4 regions of the Streptomyces sp. NPDC001544 genome follow, and region 4 is predicted to be linked to each of the others. Evidence: riboswitches for the same ligand, from Rfam matches in the RefSeq annotation. Region 4 holds a riboswitch; each other region holds the start of a gene.
The links. Region 4 has a riboswitch for cyclic di-AMP ahead of ACFY0F_RS27355 (M23 family metallopeptidase). Riboswitches for the same ligand answer to the same signal wherever they lie in the genome.

Region 1 (5,064 bases), on a different contig from region 4:
AGCTGGTCCAGGGTGCGGGCCGAGGCGATGGGGGCCGCCACCGTGGGCTGGGCGGCGAGCCAGGCGAGGGCCACGGTCGCCACGGGGGCGTCGTGCGCGGCGGCGATCTCGTCCAGGGCGGTGAGGACCTTCTGCCCCCGCTCGGTCTCCAGGTGCTTCGCGGCGCCGGACGCCCGCGCGCTGTCCACGGTCGTACCGGGGCGGTACTTGCCGGTGAGGAAGCCGGAGGCGAGGGAGAAGTAGGGCACGACGGCGAGGCCCGCACGTGCGGTGACGTCCCGGAGGGGACCCTCGTAGGTGTCGCGTGAGACGAGGTTGTAGTGCGGCTGAAGCGCGACGTACCGGGCGAGGCCCTCGCGCTCGGAGAAGTCCAGGGACTCCTGGAGGCGCTCGGCGGTGATGTTGGAGGCGGCGATGTAGCGGACCTTGCCCGCCCGGACCAGTTCGTCGAGCGCCCCGATGATCTCCTCGACGGGGACCTCGGTCTTGTCGAAGTGGGTGTAGTAGAGGTCGATGTGGTCGGTGCCGAGGCGGCGCAGGGACGCGTCGGCCGCGGCCTTGATGTTGTCGGCGGTCAGGCCCTGGTACTTCGGGTGCTGGCTGACCTTGGTGGCGATGACGACGTCGGAACGGTTGCCGCGGGCCTTCACCCAGTTGCCGATGATGGTCTCGGACTCACCGCCCTCGTTGCCGTCGACCCACGCCGAGTAGGAGTCGGCGGTGTCGATGAAGTTGCCGCCGGCGGCCGTGTAGGCGTCCAGGACGGCGAAGGACTGCGCCTCGTCGGCGGTCCAGCCGAAGACGTTGCCGCCGAGGGAGAGCGGGAAGACCTCGAGGTCGGAGGGGCCGAGCTTGCGAAGAGAAGTCATGCTTCTCTTCAACAACCTCAGCGGTGGCCCGCATTCCGCTTGGCGGTCACGGGCACCTCGTTCATGCGTCGGGGTCCCGTCAGGGGTTGAGGCCCTTGCCGTGCAGCCACGCCATCGGGTCGATGGCGGTGGGCTGTCCGTCGGGATGGACCTCGAGGTGGAGGTGCGGGCCGGTGACGTTGCCGGTGGCGCCGACGCGGCCGATGACCTCACCGGTTTGGACCTTCTGGCCGACCTTCACGTTGATCGAGGACTGGTGGCAGAACCACAGCTCGGTGCCGTCGTCGAGGGTGAGGATCGTGCGGTAGCCGTAGGCGCCGGCCCAGCCCGCCTCGGTGATCGTGCCGCTGTGGATGGCCTTGATGAGCGTGCCGGTCGGCGCCGCGAAGTCAAGGCCGGTGTGGTAGCCGGAGGACCACATGGCGCCGGGCTGACCGAAGGTGCCGGTGAGCGTGTACGAGGAGGTCGGCAGCGTGTACTGCGCGGCCAGCTTGGCGAGGCGGTCGGCCTCGGCCTGCTTCTTGACGGCGGCCTCGGCCTTCTCCTTGGCGGCGGCGGCCTTGACCGCGGCCTCCTGCTCCGCCTTGGCGGCCACGGCGGCGGACTGCTTCCCGGCGGCGGCCACGGCGGCGGCGGTGGCCTTGCCGTCGGCCTGGCTCTTCTGCCGCTCGGCCTGGGCCATGATCCGGTTGCGCAGGGCCTCGCCGGCGTCGGTGCCGCCCTGGTCGCTGTCGGCGGCTGCCACGCCGACGTCGGTCAGGCTGGCCGCGGTGACCTTGGCGCCGTCGGTGTGGTCGCCCAGCAGCGAGCCGACGGAGGGCAGGTCGGGCAGGGATAGGGAAACCGGCGGCTTGCCGGTGTTGGCGCTGGCGATGCCGCCCGCGCCGACGGCGGCGATGACGCCGACGCCCAGAACGGTGGAGCTGCGGGCGAGTCCCCCGCCGCGCTGCTTGGTGACCCGGTGCCGGCCGCGTTCCGGGCGGAGGGACCCCTCGGTGGGGTTCCACTCCTCCCAGGGGCCCTCGTCGGTGCGGTAGTCGCCGTAGACGAAGGTGTCGGTGCGCCGGCTCGGCGCGAACGGGGCTGTGGGGGCAGGCGGGTTGGACGCCACTCGGGCGTGCTCCTTTCCTTCCGTGACGCCTACCGGGTTAGCTGACGGGTTCGGAGCAGGAAGGTCTCCTACGCGCGTATACCGGCCGTGAACTCGACGAGCTCACAACGGCATTCGTGCGATTCACCCCAAAGTGGTGGTTCCCCGGTTCCCTTTCGGGATTCGGCGCGTGCGCACGGAGCCGTCTCGGGTGACGGCTGGGACGACCGCGCTGCGTTATCGAACGTTAATAGGCCTACCCGTCGGTTTCCAAGAGATCTGGCTTGATCATTAGCGTTTTCACCGAAGGACTTACACACCAAGGACGGTGAAAACCGGGCGAGTTGACCACGGCCCGGATGCCACGGCGGACCGTGGGAGGCTGCAAGCGGACTACCGGGGGCGCAAAAAACACTCAGGGCCGGAATCCCTGTGCTGGATTCCGGCCCTGAGCCTTCAGTAGCGGGGACAGGATTTGAACCTGCGACCTCTGGGTTATGAGCCCAGCGAGCTACCGAGCTGCTCCACCCCGCGTCGTTGTGTCACCAGTGTACGTCATCCGCGGGACACCTCGCACACGCCTTTCCGATCAGCCCGGCAGGTGCCGGTTCGGCACCTTCGCCGCCGCCTCGTACTCCGGCACGACGACCACGTCCACGCCCCCGGCCGCCAGCAGTCCGCTCCCGTCGGCCCCGGTGACGAACGTGTCCGGCTCCCGCCATGCCGTGACCACCCGCCGCACCCCCGCGTCGAGGATCAACCGGGCACACGGCGCCGGCCGGGAGGCCCGCCGGGCGCACGGTTCGAGGCTGCTGTACACCGTGGCACCGGCCAGCCGGGGGTCGTCGGGCCGGATCCTGGCCAGCGCCGCCTCCTCCGCGTGGACCACGGGGTCGCCGCCTTCACGCGAGTGGCCGCGCGCGAGCTCCGTGCCGTCGGCGGCCACGACCACCGCCCCGACGCTGAACGCCGTCTTGGAGGGCGGGCACAGCGCGGCCAGCTCGCAGGCGATCCGCAGCCAGTGGCGGTCGGCGGGGGCGGCCGAGGGGCCGGTGCCGGGGGCGGTCGGCTCGTAGCGCATCAGGACGACGTCCTCGATACGGCGGGTCTCCAGCAGCCGCAGGCGGCCGGCCTGGTAGCCGCCGGGTCCGAAGAGGCGGGGGGCGGCCGGGTCGCCGACCAGGAGGGGGGCCAGGACGAGCTGCAGTTCGTCGGCCAGTCCCTGCCGCAGCAGCTGGGTGTGGACGGTGCCGCCGCCCTCGACCATCAGGCGGCGTACCCCGCGCACCGCGTAGAGGTGTTCGAGCAGCGCGGGCCAGTCGAGGCCGGGGCCCAGTGGGACGACGTCGGCCGCGAGGGCCAGACCGCGGGCCCGCTCGGCGCCCTCGTCCGTGGTGTACACCACCTTCTCGCCGCCGGTGTGCCAGAAGTTCGCGTCCGGGTCCAGGTCGCCGGAGCCGCTGACGGTGACCTTGAGGGGGTACTCCGCCTGCCCGGCGGCGAGCCGGGACGCCCGGCGCTCGGGCGAGTTGACCAGCAGGCGCGGATTGTCGGCGCGGATGGTGCCGGCGCCGACCAGGATCGCGTCGACGGACGCCCGTACCTCGTCGACCCGGTCGAAGTCGGCCGGGCTGGACAGCAGCAGCCGGTCGGGGCCGGTGTCGTCGAGGTACCCGTCGAGGGACACGGCGGCGGACAGCAGGACGTACGGACGGGGCATCGACGCGCTCTCTTCGGGAGGCGGGCGGGTGTGGATCCGGATCCGGCGAATCCGGGATCTTGGTTCAAGTTTGAAACAAACCTACACTGGTGGCATGACGACCCGCTGGCTCACCCCCGAGGAGCAGCGCGCCTGGCGCGCATACGTGGCCGCGACCCATCTCCTGGAGGACGCGCTGGACCGGCAGCTCCAGCACGACGCGGGCATGCCCCACCTTTACTACTCCATCCTGGCCACCCTTTCCGAGACGCCGGAGCGCCGGCTGCGGATGACCGACCTCGCCGAGGCGCTGAAGATCACCCGGAGCCGGCTGACCTACGCGGTGACACGGCTGGAGAAGGACGCGCTGGTGCGGCGCGAGAACTGCCGGTGGGACAAGCGGGGCAGCATCGCCGCCCTGACGGACGAGGGGATGGCGGTGCTGGAGCGCGCGGCTCCGGGCCACGTCGAGACCGTGCGGGCGTCGCTGTTCGACCAGCTCACCCCCGAGCAGGTCGAACAGCTGGAGGAGATCTGCGGGGGGATCGTGCGGGCGCTCCAGGGTGACGGGACGGCCCGGCCGGCACCCGACGAGGTGCCCTGGCGGCGCCGGTCCTCCCCTCCCTGTTCCTGACCGGCCCTTACCGTTCCCGGCGGGGGCCTCGGCGGCCGGGCCGCGCACCTGTCGCTTCAAAACTGATTGCTTCAAAACTGGTTGCTCCAAAACTGGTTGCTTCAAAATTGAAGCAGTAGTAGGGTCCCCGGCGTGGAACTGCTTCAAATCTTAAGCAGAGCCCGCCCTGACCACCGGACCCGGAGAACCCGCATGCCCGACACCCCCGCCGCCACCCCGCGCGCCCGCGTCCGGGTACCGCTGCGCTTCCACGACGGCTACAGCGTCGACGCCGACCTCGTCACCTTCCACGGCCTGACCGACGGCCAGGAGCACGTGGCCGTCGTGCTCGGCAGCCCCGCCCCCGGCACCGTCCCGCTCGTCCGACTGCACTCCGAGTGCCTGACCGGGGACGTCTTCGGCTCGGCCCGCTGCGACTGCGGCCCCCAACTGCGCGAGGCGGTCGAACGCATCGCCGACCGCGGCGGTGTCCTGCTCTACCTCCGCCAGGAGGGCCGCGGCATCGGCCTCTACAACAAGCTCGACGCGTACGCCCTGCAGGACCAGGGCCTCGACACGTACGAGGCCAACGCCGCGCTCGGTCTGCCGGAGGACGCCCGCGACTACACGGCGGCCGCCCAGATGCTCCGCGCGCTCGGCATCGCGGAGCTGGACCTGCTCTCCAACAACCCGGACAAGGCGGACCAGTTGCGCGGCCTGGGCATCGACGTGCGCGACCGGGTTCCCACGGGGGTCTTCACCACCGCCCACAACGTGCGCTACCTGCGGGCCA
Region 2 (5,064 bases), on a different contig from region 4:
CCAGGTCAGGCACCCCAGGTCAGTCATACGAACCGATCATCGCCCACACCCTGTGGACAACGCGGGAGGTGACCGGCAGGCGTGCGTTACGTTCGAAGCGTGAACACCACCAGCCTCGAAGACACCCAGGCACCGGGCCCGGACACGGCCCCCGGCCGGATCGTCCTGCTCACCACCAGCCACCGGGTCGCCCCGGGCCTGTTGTCCTGGCCCGCCTGGCAGGCGCTGCGCACCGCCGACCGTGTGCTCTGCGCGGACGGTGCGCATCCGCAGCTGCCCTATCTGCGCGAGGCCGGGATACCCGTCGACGAGGCCGCCCCGACCGCCCAGGAACTCGTCGACGCCTGCGCCGGCGGCCGCACGGTGGTGGTCGTGGCGACGGGCGAGGGCGATCCGGACCTCACGGACGGCCTGGCCCGCCTCGCCGGCACCGGCCGCGTCACCATGCCGGAACTGGAGCTGCTCCCCGCCTCCTACGACCTGCCCGGCGCCCGTCTCCTCGACCTCGTCCAGGTCATGGACCGCATCCGCGCCGAGTGCCCCTGGTCCTCCCGGCAGACCCACGAGGGCCTGGCCAAGTACGGCATCGAGGAGGCGTACGAACTCGTCGAGGCGATCGAGGCGGGCGACCGGGAGGAGCTGCGGGAGGAACTGGGCGACGTCCTGCTCCAGGTGGTCTTCCACGCCCGCATAGCCGAGGAGGACGCCGAGGCCCCGTTCTCCGTCGACGACGTGGCCGGCGGCATCGTCGCCAAGCTCGTCCACCGCCACCCCCATGTCTTCGGCGACGCGACGGCCGAGACGCCCGAGGAGGTCAAGGAGCACTGGCTGCGCACCAAGGCGGTCGAGAAGCAGCGCACCTCGGTGACGGAGGGCATACCCCTCGGCCAGCCCGGCCTCGCCCTCGCCGCGAAGCTCTCCTCCCGCGTGCGCACCGCGGGTCTGGACGTGCCCCTGCCCCAGGGCGAGGGCATCGGCTACGACCTGCTGGCACTGGCGGTCCGGGCGGAGGCCGACGGCGTGGACCCGGAGGCGGCACTGCGGGCGGCCGCGCGAGCCTACCGGGACGCGATACGGGTCGCCGAGGGCGTGGCGGAGTAACGGCCGAGGGGGCACGGCCCCGGGCGCGGGCAGGAAAGCCGGATACCGTCAGGGGGTGAGCGACCACCCCCACCTCCCCGCAGTCCCCGAAGCGCCCGCCCCCGAGCTGTTCAGCTGGGAGTTCGCCAGCAACCCCTACCCGGCCTACGCCTGGCTGCGGGAGCACGCGCCCGTGCGCCGGACGAAGCTGCCCAGCGGTGTGGAGGCCTGGCTGGTCACCCGGTACGCCGACGCCAAACAGGCCCTGGCCGACCCGCGGCTGTCCAAGAACCCGGCGCACCACGACGAGCCGGAGCACGCCAGGGGCAAGACCGGCATCCCCGGTGAACGCAAGGCCGAGCTGATGACGCATCTGCTCAACATCGATCCGCCGGACCACACCCGGCTGCGCAGACTCGTCTCCAAGGCCTTCACACCCCGCCGTGTCGCCGAGTTCGCGCCCCGCGTGCAGGAGCTGACCGACCACCTCATCGACCGGTTCGTCACGAAAGGAGCCGCCGACCTCATCCACGAGTTCGCCTTCCCGCTCCCCATCTACGCCATCTGCGACCTGCTCGGCGTCCCGCGTGAGGACCAGGACGACTTCCGGGACTGGGCGGGGATGATGATCCGGCACGGCGGAGGCCCGCGTGGCGGGGTGGCGCGGTCGGTGAAGAAGATGCGGGGCTACCTCGCCGAGCTGATCCACAAGAAACGGGAGGCGCTCCCGGCCGAGCCGGTGCCGGGCGAGGACCTCATCTCCGGTCTCATCCGCGCCTCCGACCACGGTGAGCACCTCACCGAGAACGAGGCCGCCGCCATGGCCTTCATCCTGCTGTTCGCCGGTTTCGAGACCACGGTCAACCTGATCGGCAACGGCACCTACGCCCTTCTCACCCACCCCGGAGAGCGGCAGCGGCTGCAGACCTCCCTCGAACGTGGCGAACGGGACCTCCTGGAGACCGGCGTCGAGGAACTCCTGCGCTACGACGGCCCGGTGGAGCTGGCCACCTGGCGGTTCGCCACGCGGCCCCTCACCATCGGCGGACAGGACATCGCACCCGGCGACCCCGTCCTCGTGGTGCTGGCGGCGGCGGACCGGGACCCCGAGCGGTTCGCCGACCCGGACGTCCTCGACCTCGCACGCCGTGACAATCAGCACCTCGGCTACGGCCACGGCATCCACTACTGCCTCGGCGCTCCGCTCGCCCGGCTGGAGGCCCAGACCGCGCTCGCCACCCTCCTCACCCGTGTCCCCGACCTCCGACTCGCGGTGGAAGAAACCGATTTGCGCTGGCGTGGCGGACTGATCATGCGTGGACTGCGCACCTTGCCCGTGGAGTTCACACCCGCCCCGCAATCGGCTGAAAAGCAGGGCGGCCACCACGAAAAGTGACCGGCGTTCAACTCTGTGATCTTCACGTGATCTGCGCGGCATTAACTTGTGACAAGTGATCGTCTGCCGATACGTTCACTCGTCAGCGCGGTGCCTCACGGCATTAGCCGCGCTGGGTCACTGCTGTCTTGCGAAAGGTCACCGCATGCTCTCCGGGAACGGTCGCCACCGTCGCCCCCGTCAGGCTCCGGCTCTCCTCGTCGCGGCCGGAGTGACCGGCTCCGCAATCGCCATCCCGCTGATGGGCGCGTCCGCCGCGCACGCGGCCGACGGGACCACGTGGGACAAGGTCGCGGAGTGCGAGAGCGGCGGCTCCTGGAGCGCCAACACCGGCAACGGCTACTACGGCGGCCTGCAGATCTCCCAGGACGACTGGGACAACCACGGCGGCCTCGAGTACGCCTCCAGCCCCGAAGAGGCCAGCCGCTCGCAGCAGATCGCGGTCGCCGAGAAGATCCTCGCCGACCTGGGCACCAAGCCCTGGGCCACCTGTGCCCTGCTTTCCGGTCTCACGTCGAATTCCGGTTCGGTGGACGTCGACACGGGCGTCGGAGACTCCGGATCATCCGATTCCGGCAACTCCTCCCATTCAAGCGATTCATCCGGTTCAACCGACTCCTCCGGTTCGAAGGGTTCCGGGACTTCCGGGAATTCCGCCGATTCCTCGAATTCCGCGTCCGGTTCATCCGGGTCGCCCGATTCCGGCCCCTCGTCGGACGCCTCGCCCCCGCCGAGTTCGAGCAAGGGTGCCGACGCTGCGGACGACTCCTCCGCTTCGGGCAAGTCGGGCAAGACGGCCTCTTCCGGCTCCGGGCATGCGCAGGGCGGTGGCGGTTCGTCCACGGCGGGCCCCGAGGTCGACAACTCGGACAATTCATGGCAGACCGGGGGTTCTTGGAGCCTTGTGGATACCGGGGCGATCAGTGGTGGCCGCCATCGGGGCGACAGTGCGGACGAAGACGTGACGAAAAGCCAGGCGACTCCCTCTTCCGGCCGTCACGCCGCACGCGAGTACACCGTCCACGCCGGCGACACCCTGGCCTCCATCGCCGACTCCCTTGACCTCGAGGGCGGGTGGCGGGCGCTCTACTCCGCCAACAAGGACGCCATCGGCACCGACCCGAACAACGTCACCGCCGGTCAGACGCTGGAACTCAGCGTCGAAAAGGGTTGAAAGCAGGGGTAGTTGACGCCCCGTTTTAGGCTTGATTGTCCGGTTTGGTGAAAGTGTGGGATGAGTCTCAGAAGCCCTGATCGTCTTTGAAATCCGGCGGATCGCATGTCTACGGTCGTGACCGCTCGCCAACACGAGCCCCGGCTGCCGCAACGCCGAATCCTGCCAGCGGCTGCCCGGGAACAGTCGTCGCGTCAAGCGCCGTAGGCAGGAGCGGGGGACCCAAGGTAGGCGCCGGGTCCGGAGGTCGGCAGACCGACGGAAACGGCTAGGGGTGGAGCCGCGTCTCGCACGAGAACCACGCGAGGTGCGGCCGGGCAACTCAACCGGCCCGAACCCGACAGCTCACCTCGCAGGCGTCGGTGAGGGGATCGATCCATGCTGTTTTCCGGCAAGGGCAAGCACCGTCGTCCGTCCAAGGCCGTCCGCGCCATCGCTGTCGCCGGTGTCACCGGCGCCGCCGTCGCCGCCCCGCTGATGGCGTCCGGCAGCGCCTCCGCCGCCACCGCCTCCGAGTGGGACTCGGTCGCCCAGTGCGAGTCCGGCGGCAACTGGTCCATCAACACCGGCAACGGCTACTACGGCGGTCTGCAGTTCTCCGCCTCCACCTGGGCCGCGTACGGCGGCACCAACTACGCCCCGCAGGCCAACCAGGCCAGCAAGTCCCAGCAGATCGAGATCGCCGAGAAGGTCCTCGCCGCGCAGGGCAAGGGTGCCTGGCCGGTCTGCGGCAAGGGGCTGTCCGGCGCCACGTACAGCGGCTCCAGCAGCTCCAGTGGCTCCAGCAACTCCGGCAGCTCGTCGAGCTCCGCCGGCTCCTCGTCGAACGGCACCACCACCCGCTCGACCGACCAGCAGGCCGCCAACCGCTCCGAGGTGCGGTCGACGCCGAAGAAGACCGTCACCACCCCGACCGGCAAGAAGGTCGAGAAGGGCGATGGCGAGTACAAGGTCGTCACGGGTGACACCCTCAGCTCGATCGCCGCGGAGCACCACGTCGCCGGCGGCTGGGAGAAGCTGTTCCAGCTGAACAAGGACATCATCGACGACGCCAACGTCATCTACCCGGGCCAGCAGCTGCACCTGAAGTGACACCTGGTCCTTACCCGAACCACAGTGCCCTCATCACCATGCCTCCCACAGTGGAGGCCTGGTGAGGGCCGCCCCCGCCCTCACGGGCTCCCCGCTCCGGTGCGTGTTCCCCCGTACGCACCGGAGCGGGGTTTTTCGTTCCCTCGGGGCTTCTCTTCACCCCACCCTTTGTTCCGGCAAGGAACAATGTGTACGGTCACCGTGTCCACGGGGCGGTCGGTCGGCTGCCGATGCCCCGGGGACGGTTAGGCTCTAGTCGCAAGGCCCCGCCGCAAGGCACACAGCCCCGCACTTCCAGCGTCACATCCAAGAAGGAGATGCT
Region 3 (5,064 bases), on a different contig from region 4:
TCCATGAGGTCCGATCCTGTCCTACGTGACCGCCCCGGGCCAAGGAGAGTTTGCACAACGGAGACTGGTTGCCTGTGTGGGTATTGCCACACGGTGGGCGGTTGGTCGTCCGGCTAGTGTCTGTCCACTGCCTACAAAATCCCCGGAGGAGCCATGGCGTTCGGCTGGATCGACGACCAGGCGGAATCCCGCCGCCGCGCCGGACTGGTCCGGACCCTCAGGCCCCGGGCCGCCGACTCGCCGCTCCTCGACCTCGCGAGCAACGACTACCTCGGTCTGGCCCGCCACCCCGAGGTCACCGAGGGCGCCGCAGCGGCGGCCCGGACCTGGGGCGGCGGCTCCACCGGGTCCCGGCTGGTGACCGGCACCACGGAACTGCACACCGAGCTGGAGCGCGAGCTGGCCGCCTTCTGCGGTTTCGAGGCGGCCCTGGTCTTCTCCTCGGGATACGCCGCCAACCTCGCGGCGGTCACCACGCTCGGGCCGCACGGCTCCCTCGTCGTCTCCGACGCGGGCAACCACGCCTCCCTCATCGACGGATGCCGGCTGGCCAGGGGCACCACGCAGGTCGTCGGGCACGCCGATCCCGAGGCGGTGGGCAAGGCACTGGCCACGCACGAGGGGCCCGCGGTCGTCGTCTCCGACACGGTGTTCTCCGTCGACGGGGACGCGGCCCCGCTGTCCGCGCTCGCCGGGACCTGCCGGGCGTACGGCGCCGGGCTGGTCGTCGACGACGCACACGGCCTGGGTGTGCTGGGCGACGGCGGCCGGGGAGCACCGTACGGAGCCGGACTCGCCGGCGCGGACGACGTCGTCGTCACCGTCACCCTGTCGAAGTCGCTGGGCAGTCAGGGCGGTGCGGTGCTGGGACCGGCACGGGTCATCGACCACCTGGTCAACGCGGCCCGGAGCTTCATCTTCGACACGGGCCTCGCACCCGCTGCGGCCGGAGCGGCGCTCGCGGCCCTCAGGCTGCTGCGCCGCGAGCCGGAACGGGCGGCGCGCTCCCGCGCGGTGGCCGCCGAACTGCACGCACGCCTGACCACCGCGGGGCTGGAAGCGGTGCGTCCGGACGCCGCGGTGGTCTCCGTACGTGCCCCGTCCCCGGAGGAGGCGGTGCGCTGGGCGGCCGCATGCCGGGCGGCGGGCCTGGCCGTGGGCTGCTTCCGTCCTCCTTCCGTGCCCGACGGCATCTCACGGCTCAGGCTGACCGCGCGGGCGGACCTCTCCGGGGCCGAGATCGAACGCGCTGTACGAGTGATCGGCGAGACGCGACCATGAGTCGGCGTGACACGGCCGTGCATCGCCTGGACGGAAACTGACCGGAAGCGGTCAGCAGGTCACCGGAGCGCGGCGACGAACTCCGCCCAGCTCCCGGGGGAGAAGAGCAGCGCGGGTCCGGCCGGGTCCTTGGAGTCGCGCACGGCGAGCAGCCCGGTCCAGGGACCGGAGTGCGGGCGGGCCGTCTCCACGCAGTTGTTCGCTCCGGTGCTGTAGCTGCTGCGCAGCCACCGCACACCGTGCAGATCGGTACTGGAGGGTACGTTCCGAGGCAGTGCAGACATGGTGCCTCCTTACGCGCCGCCTATCCCGGCGATGTAATCCAGCGAGTCCTCGGGTGAAAGGGCGTGGATCTGAAGGGTGTTGAAGGCCTCCGAGTAGGCCCGGAGGTCTTCTTTCCGCTCGAGGTAGAGGCTACTCGTCAAATGGTCGAGAACAACCACGTCCAGATCGGAAGTGCTCGGAAATGAGAAGATAACGAAAGGGCCGGTGATACCGATATGCGCCCCGGCGGAGAAGGGCAGCACCTGGAGGCGCACTTGCGGCAGACGCGCCGCCTCCAGGAGCCGCTGAAGCTGCCGGGCCATCACCTCCGGCCCGCCGACCTCCCGCCGCAGCACCGCCTCGTCCAGAACGGCGCTCAGCACCAGCGGCGGATCCGACCGCAGCACGTCCTGCCTGGCCAGCCGGACCTTCACCAGAGCGTCCAGCCGCTCCTCGGCGTCGTCGGGGGCGTCGGGACCGACCGTGCCGTCGGGGCCGCCAGTGCCGTCGGGACCGTCGTGGCTTCTGCCGACGGCCGCCCCGGTGACCGCGCGGGCGTACTCCGGCGTCTGCAGCAGCCCCGGGACCACCGATGTCTCCAGGGTGCGCATCTCGCTCGCCTGCGACTCCAGGCTGATGAAGTCACGGTAGGCGGGCGGCAGCACCCCGCGGTAGGCGTGCCACCAGTGGTGCCGGCCGCCGACGTCGTCCGACCCGGCCAGCACCAGCAGCAGCTCGCGCTGCTGGCGGTCGGTCACACCGTAGGCGTCCAAAAGTAACCGGACATCGGCCGATTTCACCCCACTGGCGCCGGTCTCGATCCGGCTGACCTTGGACTGGTGCCAGCCCACCAGACGGGCGGCCTCACCACTGGTGAGGCCCGCGCCGGTGCGCAGCTCGCGCAGTTCGGCGCCCAGCTTCCGGCGGCGCACCGCGGGACCGTTCTGCATGGGCCACTCCTTACTCGCCATTACTCCGCGCGCGCCGCCCGAATACGGTCTGCCGTCGTAGAGTTCACCGCTTTGAGCGACAGATATATGCATATCCTGGTGGTTCTCACCCGTGACCGGCGCGCTGATGGCAGTCTGGCGACGAAGCACCAGTGCGGGACCGTACTCGAACCCATCCGCTCCGTGTCGGACTGCGGTCCCGTGGGAAAGGGACGACGTCGCCATGGCGGACCATCTGGAAGCATCCATCACTCTGCCGAGCGATCCAGCCTCGGTCTCCGCTGCCCGCAGCTATGTGGTGGGCATCCTGGCGGAATGGGGGCTCCAGCCGGACACCGGCGTCTGCGACACCGTCCGGCTCATCGTCTCCGAGCTCGCCACCAACGCCGTACAGCACACCTTCGGGCAGTCGCCCACCTTCACGGTGGCCCTCGCGCTCGACCGTGACGAGCAGTTGCGCGTCGGTGTCACCGACAGCCATCCCCGCTTCCCGAAGCGGCTGCCCGCCGCCGTGCAGCAGGACAACGGCCGCGGCATGGTCATCATCCGCTGGCTGACCGCCGAGTGCGGCGGCAGGCTCAGGGTGCGGCCCACCCGCGAGGGAGGCAAGACGGTGTTCGTCGAGCTGCCGTGGGCACTCCCGGCGAGGCCGGTCACGACAGCGGGGCAGCAGGAGCCCTAGAGGGGCCCGGCACGGGCCTGCAGGGGTCCGTATGGGCCCGCACGGCTCGCACGGTTCCGGGTGTGGCCCTGTGCCCGGGACCGTGCGGCGCGTGACTGCGGGTCAGCTGACCCGGCCGTACCAGACGCTCTTCGTCCAGATCTTCTGCAGCCTCACCACGTCCCCGGTCCTCGGGGCGTGCCAGATCTTCCCCTTCCCGGCGTAGATGCCGACGTGGTAGACGTTCGAGCCCGAATGGAAGAAGACCAGGTCTCCGGCCTTGCGGTTGCCGGCGGAGATGTGGTGGGTCTTGTTGTACTGCTGGGCTGCCGTCCGCGGCAGCTTCTTGCCCGCCTTCTTGAACGAGTACAGCGTGAGGCCGGAGCAGTCGAACCTGCCGGGACCGGTGGCTCCCCACTTGTACGGTGCGCCCTTCTTGGACGCCGCGACCTGGAGCGCCTTCGTCGCCGGAGTCGTGGCAGCGGCGTCTGTGGCGACACCGGGAACGACTATCGAGCCGCCGACGGCGGCGATGGCGAATGCCGAGGCCGTGCCGGCCCGGGCCATGAGCGACGGGACACGATTGAGCGCAGTCATGCGCAACCCTTCGTCAGCCGCCTGTGAAGGATGACCTGTCGGATTCGGGCTGGCGAAGTTGCCCGGCCGCGTTGCCGCGGCTTCACCCCAAGGGCTGCTCGGAGACGGACGGCTGTCCGCTCCGGCGACCCGTCTTGCCTGGGTCCTCCACTCCTGCCGATCCACTCCTGTCGACCGGTCATCCAGGCGGCGGCAGGACTCGGCGTCCGCCCGGATCGCCCCGCCGCTTTGGCGGGGTCTTGTCGTCAGTCAGGGATCTTCGCCCACACCTGTCCGAAAAACCCAACGGAACCGAGTATTTGTGGTGTTACTCACCACTCAGCCGTTCGGGTGGACGGGCTCGTGTTCGAGTCCCTGCCGGGACAGCGGCGCACCCTCCGACCAGGGTCGAAGCTCCTCCCGGCGCTCTTCGGCCGGGCGGTTCGCGCAACTTCGAGGGCCCTGGAAAAGGATGCGCTGCTAGTCCGAACGTGGGTACGTCCTTTGGACCGTTTCGACTCAGCCGTGAACGCGCAAGCTGTCAACCGGTGCCGTCCGGGGGCACGGTGACGCGCGCGGTGCGGCGCTCGCCGTCCAGCACCCTCAGCGCCCGCGCCAGGGTGGCCTCGTGCAGCTCCGTCTCGCCACGGCTGTGCATCAGCGCCAGGGCGTCGCGCAGTTCCACCGCCTTGCGCACCAGCGCCTGGGCGGCCCGCAGTCCGCTGTAGGTGTGGCCGTGCCGCGCCGGATTCACCCGGCCGAGCAGGTCGGCCGCCTCCAGGTAACGGTCGATCAACTCGCCCTCGGCCCGGGTCAGGGCCGGCAGTGGCGGAAGTTCCGGTGGCAGCATCGGCGGCTCACCCCGCGTCCGGGGTGGCGGTGCGCGAGGCCTTGCGGCTGGGCACGATCCGGTCCACCAGTCCGTACTCCAGAGCGCCCCGGGCGTCCAGCACCAGGTCCCGTTCGAGGTCGGCGCCGACCCGCTCGGGGTCGCGGCCGGTGTGCTGAACGAGCAGCTCCTCCAGCAGGCCGCGCATCCGGACCAATTCCTCCGCCTGGATGGCGAGATCGCTCGGCTGACCCCGCGTCGGCTCGGGCAGCGACGGCTGCTGGAGCACCACCCGCGCGCCCGGCAGCGCGAACCGCTTGCCCGGAGTACCGGCGGCCAGCAGCACCGCGGCGGACGAGCCCGCCTGCCCCAGGCAGACCGTCTCCACGTCGCAGGTGACGTACCGCATGGTGTCGTGAATCGCCGTCATCGCGCTGAACGAGCCGCCCGGGGAGTTGATGTACAGCGAGATGTCCCGGTCGGGCGCGTCGTACTCCAGGTAC
Region 4 (5,064 bases):
GCCTGCGCCCCGACAACCGCGCGGTGCTCGTCTACGAGCCGGTCTCCGCGGAGGCCGCCGAGGAGACCGAGGACGTGGACGTACCCGAGGACCCGGAGTCCGAGGCCACCGTGGAAGCGGACGCCGACCAGAACGCGAACGAGGAGGCCGGCAAGTGAGCGAGCTCGCCGCTATGGAGTTCCACCCGCAGCCCCAGGCGGGCGAGGCCAGGCCGTGGGCGTTCCCGGCCCCCGAGCGCGGCGCGCTCGACAACGGCCTGACCGTCCTGCGCTGCCACCGCCCCGGCCAGCAGGTCGTCGCCGTCGAGGTGCTCCTGGACGCCCCCCTGGACGCCGAGCCGACCGGTCTGGACGGTGTCGCCACGATCATGGCCCGGGCCTTCTCCGAGGGCACGGACAAGCACTCGGCCGAGGAGTTCGCCGCCGAGCTCGAGCGGGCGGGCGCCACGCTCGACGCGCACGCCGACCACCCCGGCGTCCGCCTCAGCCTGGAGGTCCCGGCCTCCCGCCTGGCCAAGGGGCTCGGGTTGCTGGCCGACGCCCTCAGGGCGCCCGCGTTCGCCGACGGCGAGGTCGAGCGGCTGGTGCGCAACCGCCTCGACGAGATCCCGCACGAGCTGGCCAACCCCTCCCGCCGGGCCGCCAAGGAGCTGTCCCGGCAGCTCTTCCCGGCGACCTCCCGCATGTCCCGGCCGCGCCAGGGCACCGAGGACACCGTCGCCAAGATCGACTCGGCCGCCGTCCGCGCCTTCTACGACCGGCATGTGCGGCCCGCCACCGCCACCGCCGTGGTGGTCGGCGACCTGACCGGCATCGATCTGGACGCGCTGCTCGGCGAGACCCTGGGCGTCTGGCAGGGCTCCTCGGCCCAGCCCCGCCCGGTGCCGCCGGTGACCGCCGACGACACCGGACGCGTCGTCATCGTCGACCGTCCGGGCGCCGTCCAGACCCAGCTGCTCATCGGCCGCGTCGGCCCCGACCGGCACGACCGCGTGTGGCCCGCCCAGGTGCTCGGCACCTACTGCCTCGGCGGCACCCTCACCTCCCGCCTGGACCGTGTGCTGCGCGAGGAGAAGGGCTACACCTACGGCGTGCGCGCGTTCGGGCAGGTCCTGAGGTCCGGCCCCGAGGGCAACGGCGCCTCGATGCTCGCCATCAGCGGCTCCGTGGACACCCCGAACACCGGTCCCGCGCTGCAGGACCTGTGGACGGTGCTGCGCACGCTCGCCGCGGAGGGGCTCACCGACGCCGAGCGCGACGTGGCCGTGCAGAACCTCGTCGGGGTGGCGCCGCTGAAGTACGAGACGGCGGCCGCCGTGGCGAGCACGCTGGCCGACCAGGTCGAGCAGCACCTGCCCGACGACTTCCAGGCGACGCTGTACCGGCAGCTCGCCGCGACCGGCACGGTGGAGGCGACCGCCGCGGTCGTCAACGCCTTCCCGGTGGACCGCCTGGTGACGGTCCTGGTCGGGGACGCGGCACAGATCAAGGAGCCCGTCGAGGCGCTCGGCGTCGGCGAGGTCTCCGTCGTGACCGCCGAGTAACCGGCAAGCCCGGCAAGGCCGGCAGCCGCGCGGCAGCGGCACGCGCGCGTGGGGCCCTGGTGACCGATGGATCGCCAGGGCCCCACGGTGTTCCCGAAGTCTGAGCAGGATGTCCGAATTGGGGCGGAGGTTGCCTGTCTGCCCTGTGGGATGCGCTACAAAAGCCCTGTTGCGTTTGAGGATTGAAAGGTGCGCCGCTTAGCGTCGTCCGGGCTGTTCGTCAGGCATCGCGCCGCACCCGCGGCACCGGACAGCCATCGCCGAGTCCCCGTACGGCGCGAGCCAGGGGAGCCGGGGACCCATCGTCCCTTGGGGTGAATCGGACGCCCGCGCACACCGCGAGGGGGCCCGTAGGAGACCTTCCTGCTCCGAACCCGTCAGCTAACCCGGTAGGCGAGAAGGAAGGAAAGGATCAGCCACTTCATGGCGTTCACCCGCGCCACCGGGAAGCACCGCCGTCCCGGCCGGATGCACCGCACCACCGCCCGCGCCGCGGGCGTCGCGGCCCTCGCCACCACCGGCGCCATCGGCGCCCTCGCCGCTCCGGCGCTCGCCGCCGAGCCCGCGCCCGCGCCCGAGCAGACCGCCCTCACCCCGGTCATCACCATCAGCGACTCGGTGCCCGAGCAGATCGACGCCCAGGCCGACGCCCAGAAGGAGGCCGCCGAGCGGAAGGCGGCCGAGGAGGCCGCGCGCAAGAAGGCCGCCGAGCAGGCGCAGAAGGCGCGCGAGGCAGCGCGGGAGGCCAAGGCACGGGCGGCCCGTGCGGCCGAGCGCAAGCGGCTGAACCAGTTCGTCGCGCCGATCACCGGCTCGTACGTCTCCACCGGTTACCAGGCCAGCAGCTCCCTGTGGTCGTCCGGCTCGCACACCGGTATCGACTTCCACGCCGCGAGCGGCACCGCCGTCCACGCGGTCGGCGCGGGCACCGTGGTGTCCACCGGCTGGGGCGGGGCGTACGGCAACCAGATCGTGATCAAGATGGCCGACGGCATGTACACCCAGTACGGCCACCTGTCGTCCATCGGGGTCTCGGTCGGCCAGAAGGTCACCCCGGGCCAGCAGATCGGCCTGTCCGGCTCGACCGGCAACACCACCGGGCCGCACCTCCACTTCGAGGCCCGCACCGGCCCCGACTACGGTTCGGACGTCGACCCCATCGCCTACCTCCGCAAGCACGGCGTGAACGTCTGACCCGGGATCCCCCCGGATCTCTCGGTTCCCCCAAGATCCACCCCCCACCCGAAGCCCCGGCCCGAGAGCCGGGGCTTTCGTGGTTTCCGCGCCACCTTGCCGGCCGCCACTGTCCAAAAAAACTCCATGGATTCCGACCCGCCGTCGGAAATTCCCGCCCATTGCAATAGAGTCACGGAACGGACGTCAATCGGCGGCGTTTCACGGGGATTATTGGCGGAGGTCGGTATGCGTATTCCGGCGCACTCGGTATGCACGGCGATCCGGGACGACATCGTGGCCGGTGTCTACGAGCGCGGCGGCCGGCTCACCGAGGAGCTCCTCGCCCGCCGCTACGGCGTCTCGCGCGTCCCCGTCCGCGAGGCCCTGCGCACCCTGGAGGCCGAGGGCTTCGTGGTGACCCGGCGGCACGCGGGCGCGTGCGTCGCCGAACCGACCGAGCAGGAGGCCGCCGACCTGCTGGAGATGCGCGTGCTGATGGAGCCGCTCGGTGCCGCCCGGGCCGCCCAACGGCGCACGGAGGCCCATCTGAAGGTGCTGCGCGGCCTGGTGAGACTGGGTCAGGAGCGGGCCCGCAGGGGCAGCAGCGAGGATCTGCGCTCCCTGGGCGGCTGGTTCCACGAGACGCTGGCCCAGGCCTCCGGCAGCCACGCACTGACCTCCGTGCTCACCCAGCTGCGGCACAAGATCGCCTGGATGTACGCGGTGGAGGCACCCGCCGATCCGGTGGAGTCCTGGGCGGAGCACGGCGCCATCGTGGACGCGGTGGCGCGCGGCGACGGCGAACGCGCGCGGGCGATCACCTTGCTGCACACCGAGCGGGCGACGGCCGCCCACCGGCTGCGTTTCCCGGGCGGCGCCGACCGCCCGGAACGTGTGAGGACTTCGCAACAAGCCGTAAACATGCCGAGCCTGCGGCATTAACACGGGCGCCGTATACAAAGAGGAGTAATTCGGCGAGGTGTATTTCCCCCTGTCCGAATTCGTGGTGCGCCCGGAATTCCCGGTGAAACGGCGGAGCCGCGCCGCCCGGAAAGGGCGACGCGGCTCCGCCGTTCTGTGCGGTCCGGGCTCAGACGGTCTCGGGCAGCTCCTCGAGCCCCTCGGAGACCAGCTTCGCCAGACGGTCCAGGGCGGCGTCCGCACCCTCGGCGTCGGAGGCGAGCACGATCTCCTCGCCGCCCTGGGCGCCGAGGCCGAGGACGGCCAGCATGGAGGCCGCGTTGACCGGAGTGCCGCCGGTCTTGGCGATCGTCACCGGCACGCCTGCGGCCGTGGCGGCTCGGACGAAGATGGAGGCGGGGCGGGCGTGGAGGCCCTCGGCCCAGCCGACGTTGACGCGGCGCTCAGCCATGTGTTGCTGCCCTTCAGTTCTCGGTGTTGCCTAGACCGCTCTGTTGTCTAGACCAGTTTCCCATATTCACGACACATGCCCGGACGGAGCTTCGTCCCGTCCGGAGCCGGCGTCGGATCGCGGCCTCGATCCGACGCCGTCCTCCACAGACTGCCTCGCGCCGTTGTCGGACGCGAGCCGTACTCTGGGGCCCATGCAGACCCCGGCGGACCGGCAGGACCGGCACGAGTACCCCGCCCACTGGGAGGCGGACGTGGTGCTGCGCGATGGCGGCACCGCGCGCATTCGGCCCATCACCGTCGATGACGCCGACCGGCTGGTCAGCTTCTACGAACAGGTCTCGGACGAGTCGAAGTACTACCGCTTCTTCGCCCCGTACCCGCGCCTGTCCGCCAAGGACGTCCACCGCTTCACGCACCACGACTTTGTGGACCGGGTGGGACTCGCGGCCACGGTCGGCGGCGAGTTCATCGCCACCGTACGCTATGACCGCATCGACGCCGACGGCATGCCCGCCTCCGGGCCCTCCGACGAGGCCGAGGTCGCCTTCCTGGTGCAGGACGCGCACCAGGGCCGCGGGGTCGCCTCCGCCCTGCTGGAGCACATCGGGGCCGTCGCGCGCGAGCGAGGTATCCGCCGCTTCGCCGCCGAGGTGCTCCCCGCCAACACCAAGATGATCAAGGTGTTCACGGACGCCGGGTACACCCAGAAACGCAGCTTCGAAGACGGCGTCGTACGCCTGGAGTTCGACCTCGAACCCACCGACCGCTCGCTCGCCGTCCAGTACGCGCGCGAACAGCGCGCCGAGGCGCGCTCGGTCCGGCGGCTGCTGGTGCCGGGTGCGGTCGCCGTGGTCGGTACCGGGCGCACGCCCGGGGGAGTGGGACGCGGTGTGCTCGGCAACATCCGGGCCGCCGGCTACACCGGACACCTGTACGCCGTGAACCGGGCCTTCCCCGAGGACCTGAAGGAG

Region 1: it holds a riboswitch for cyclic di-AMP, as region 4 does, so the genes downstream of both, ACFY0F_RS33785 (M23 family metallopeptidase) here and ACFY0F_RS27355 (M23 family metallopeptidase) in region 4, are expected to answer to the same signal.
Region 2: it holds a riboswitch for cyclic di-AMP, as region 4 does, so the genes downstream of both, ACFY0F_RS33955 (transglycosylase family protein) here and ACFY0F_RS27355 (M23 family metallopeptidase) in region 4, are expected to answer to the same signal.
Region 3: it holds a riboswitch for cyclic di-AMP, as region 4 does, so the genes downstream of both, ACFY0F_RS06885 (C40 family peptidase) here and ACFY0F_RS27355 (M23 family metallopeptidase) in region 4, are expected to answer to the same signal.

What each region holds. Positions count from the first base shown of each region.
Region 1 is NZ_JBIAVN010000019.1:136,086-141,149, reverse strand. Features, by position in the region: gene ACFY0F_RS33790 (aldo/keto reductase) at 1-869, opposite strand, end outside; gene ACFY0F_RS33785 (M23 family metallopeptidase) at 949-1,980, opposite strand; cyclic di-AMP (ydaO/yuaA leader) riboswitch at 1,992-2,158, opposite strand; tRNA gene ACFY0F_RS33780 (tRNA-Met) at 2,420-2,493, opposite strand; gene ACFY0F_RS33775 (dihydrofolate reductase family protein) at 2,549-3,679, opposite strand; gene ACFY0F_RS33770 (MarR family winged helix-turn-helix transcriptional regulator) at 3,774-4,292, shown strand; gene ribA (GTP cyclohydrolase II) at 4,485-5,064, shown strand, end outside.
Region 2 is NZ_JBIAVN010000020.1:20,891-25,954, forward strand. Features, by position in the region: gene ACFY0F_RS33940 (nucleoside triphosphate pyrophosphohydrolase) at 100-1,101, shown strand; gene ACFY0F_RS33945 (cytochrome P450) at 1,157-2,476, shown strand; gene ACFY0F_RS33950 (transglycosylase family protein) at 2,622-3,650, shown strand; cyclic di-AMP (ydaO/yuaA leader) riboswitch at 3,840-4,024, shown strand; gene ACFY0F_RS33955 (transglycosylase family protein) at 4,029-4,742, shown strand; gene eno (phosphopyruvate hydratase) at 5,060-5,064, shown strand, end outside.
Region 3 is NZ_JBIAVN010000002.1:338,209-343,272, forward strand. Features, by position in the region: gene bioB (biotin synthase BioB) at 1-5, opposite strand, end outside; gene ACFY0F_RS06865 (8-amino-7-oxononanoate synthase) at 154-1,281, shown strand; gene ACFY0F_RS06870 (DUF397 domain-containing protein) at 1,341-1,565, opposite strand; gene ACFY0F_RS06875 (helix-turn-helix domain-containing protein) at 1,575-2,495, opposite strand; gene ACFY0F_RS06880 (ATP-binding protein) at 2,719-3,177, shown strand; gene ACFY0F_RS06885 (C40 family peptidase) at 3,280-3,753, opposite strand; cyclic di-AMP (ydaO/yuaA leader) riboswitch at 3,757-3,968, opposite strand; gene ACFY0F_RS06890 (hypothetical protein) at 4,274-4,582, opposite strand; gene ACFY0F_RS06895 (ATP-dependent Clp protease proteolytic subunit) at 4,590-5,064, opposite strand, start outside.
Region 4 is NZ_JBIAVN010000012.1:110,014-115,077, reverse strand. Features, by position in the region: gene ACFY0F_RS27365 (M16 family metallopeptidase) at 1-158, shown strand, start outside; gene ACFY0F_RS27360 (M16 family metallopeptidase) at 155-1,543, shown strand; cyclic di-AMP (ydaO/yuaA leader) riboswitch at 1,792-1,953, shown strand; gene ACFY0F_RS27355 (M23 family metallopeptidase) at 1,967-2,737, shown strand; gene ACFY0F_RS27350 (GntR family transcriptional regulator) at 2,966-3,661, shown strand; gene ACFY0F_RS27345 (HPr family phosphocarrier protein) at 3,810-4,091, opposite strand; gene ACFY0F_RS27340 (GNAT family N-acetyltransferase) at 4,285-5,064, shown strand, end outside.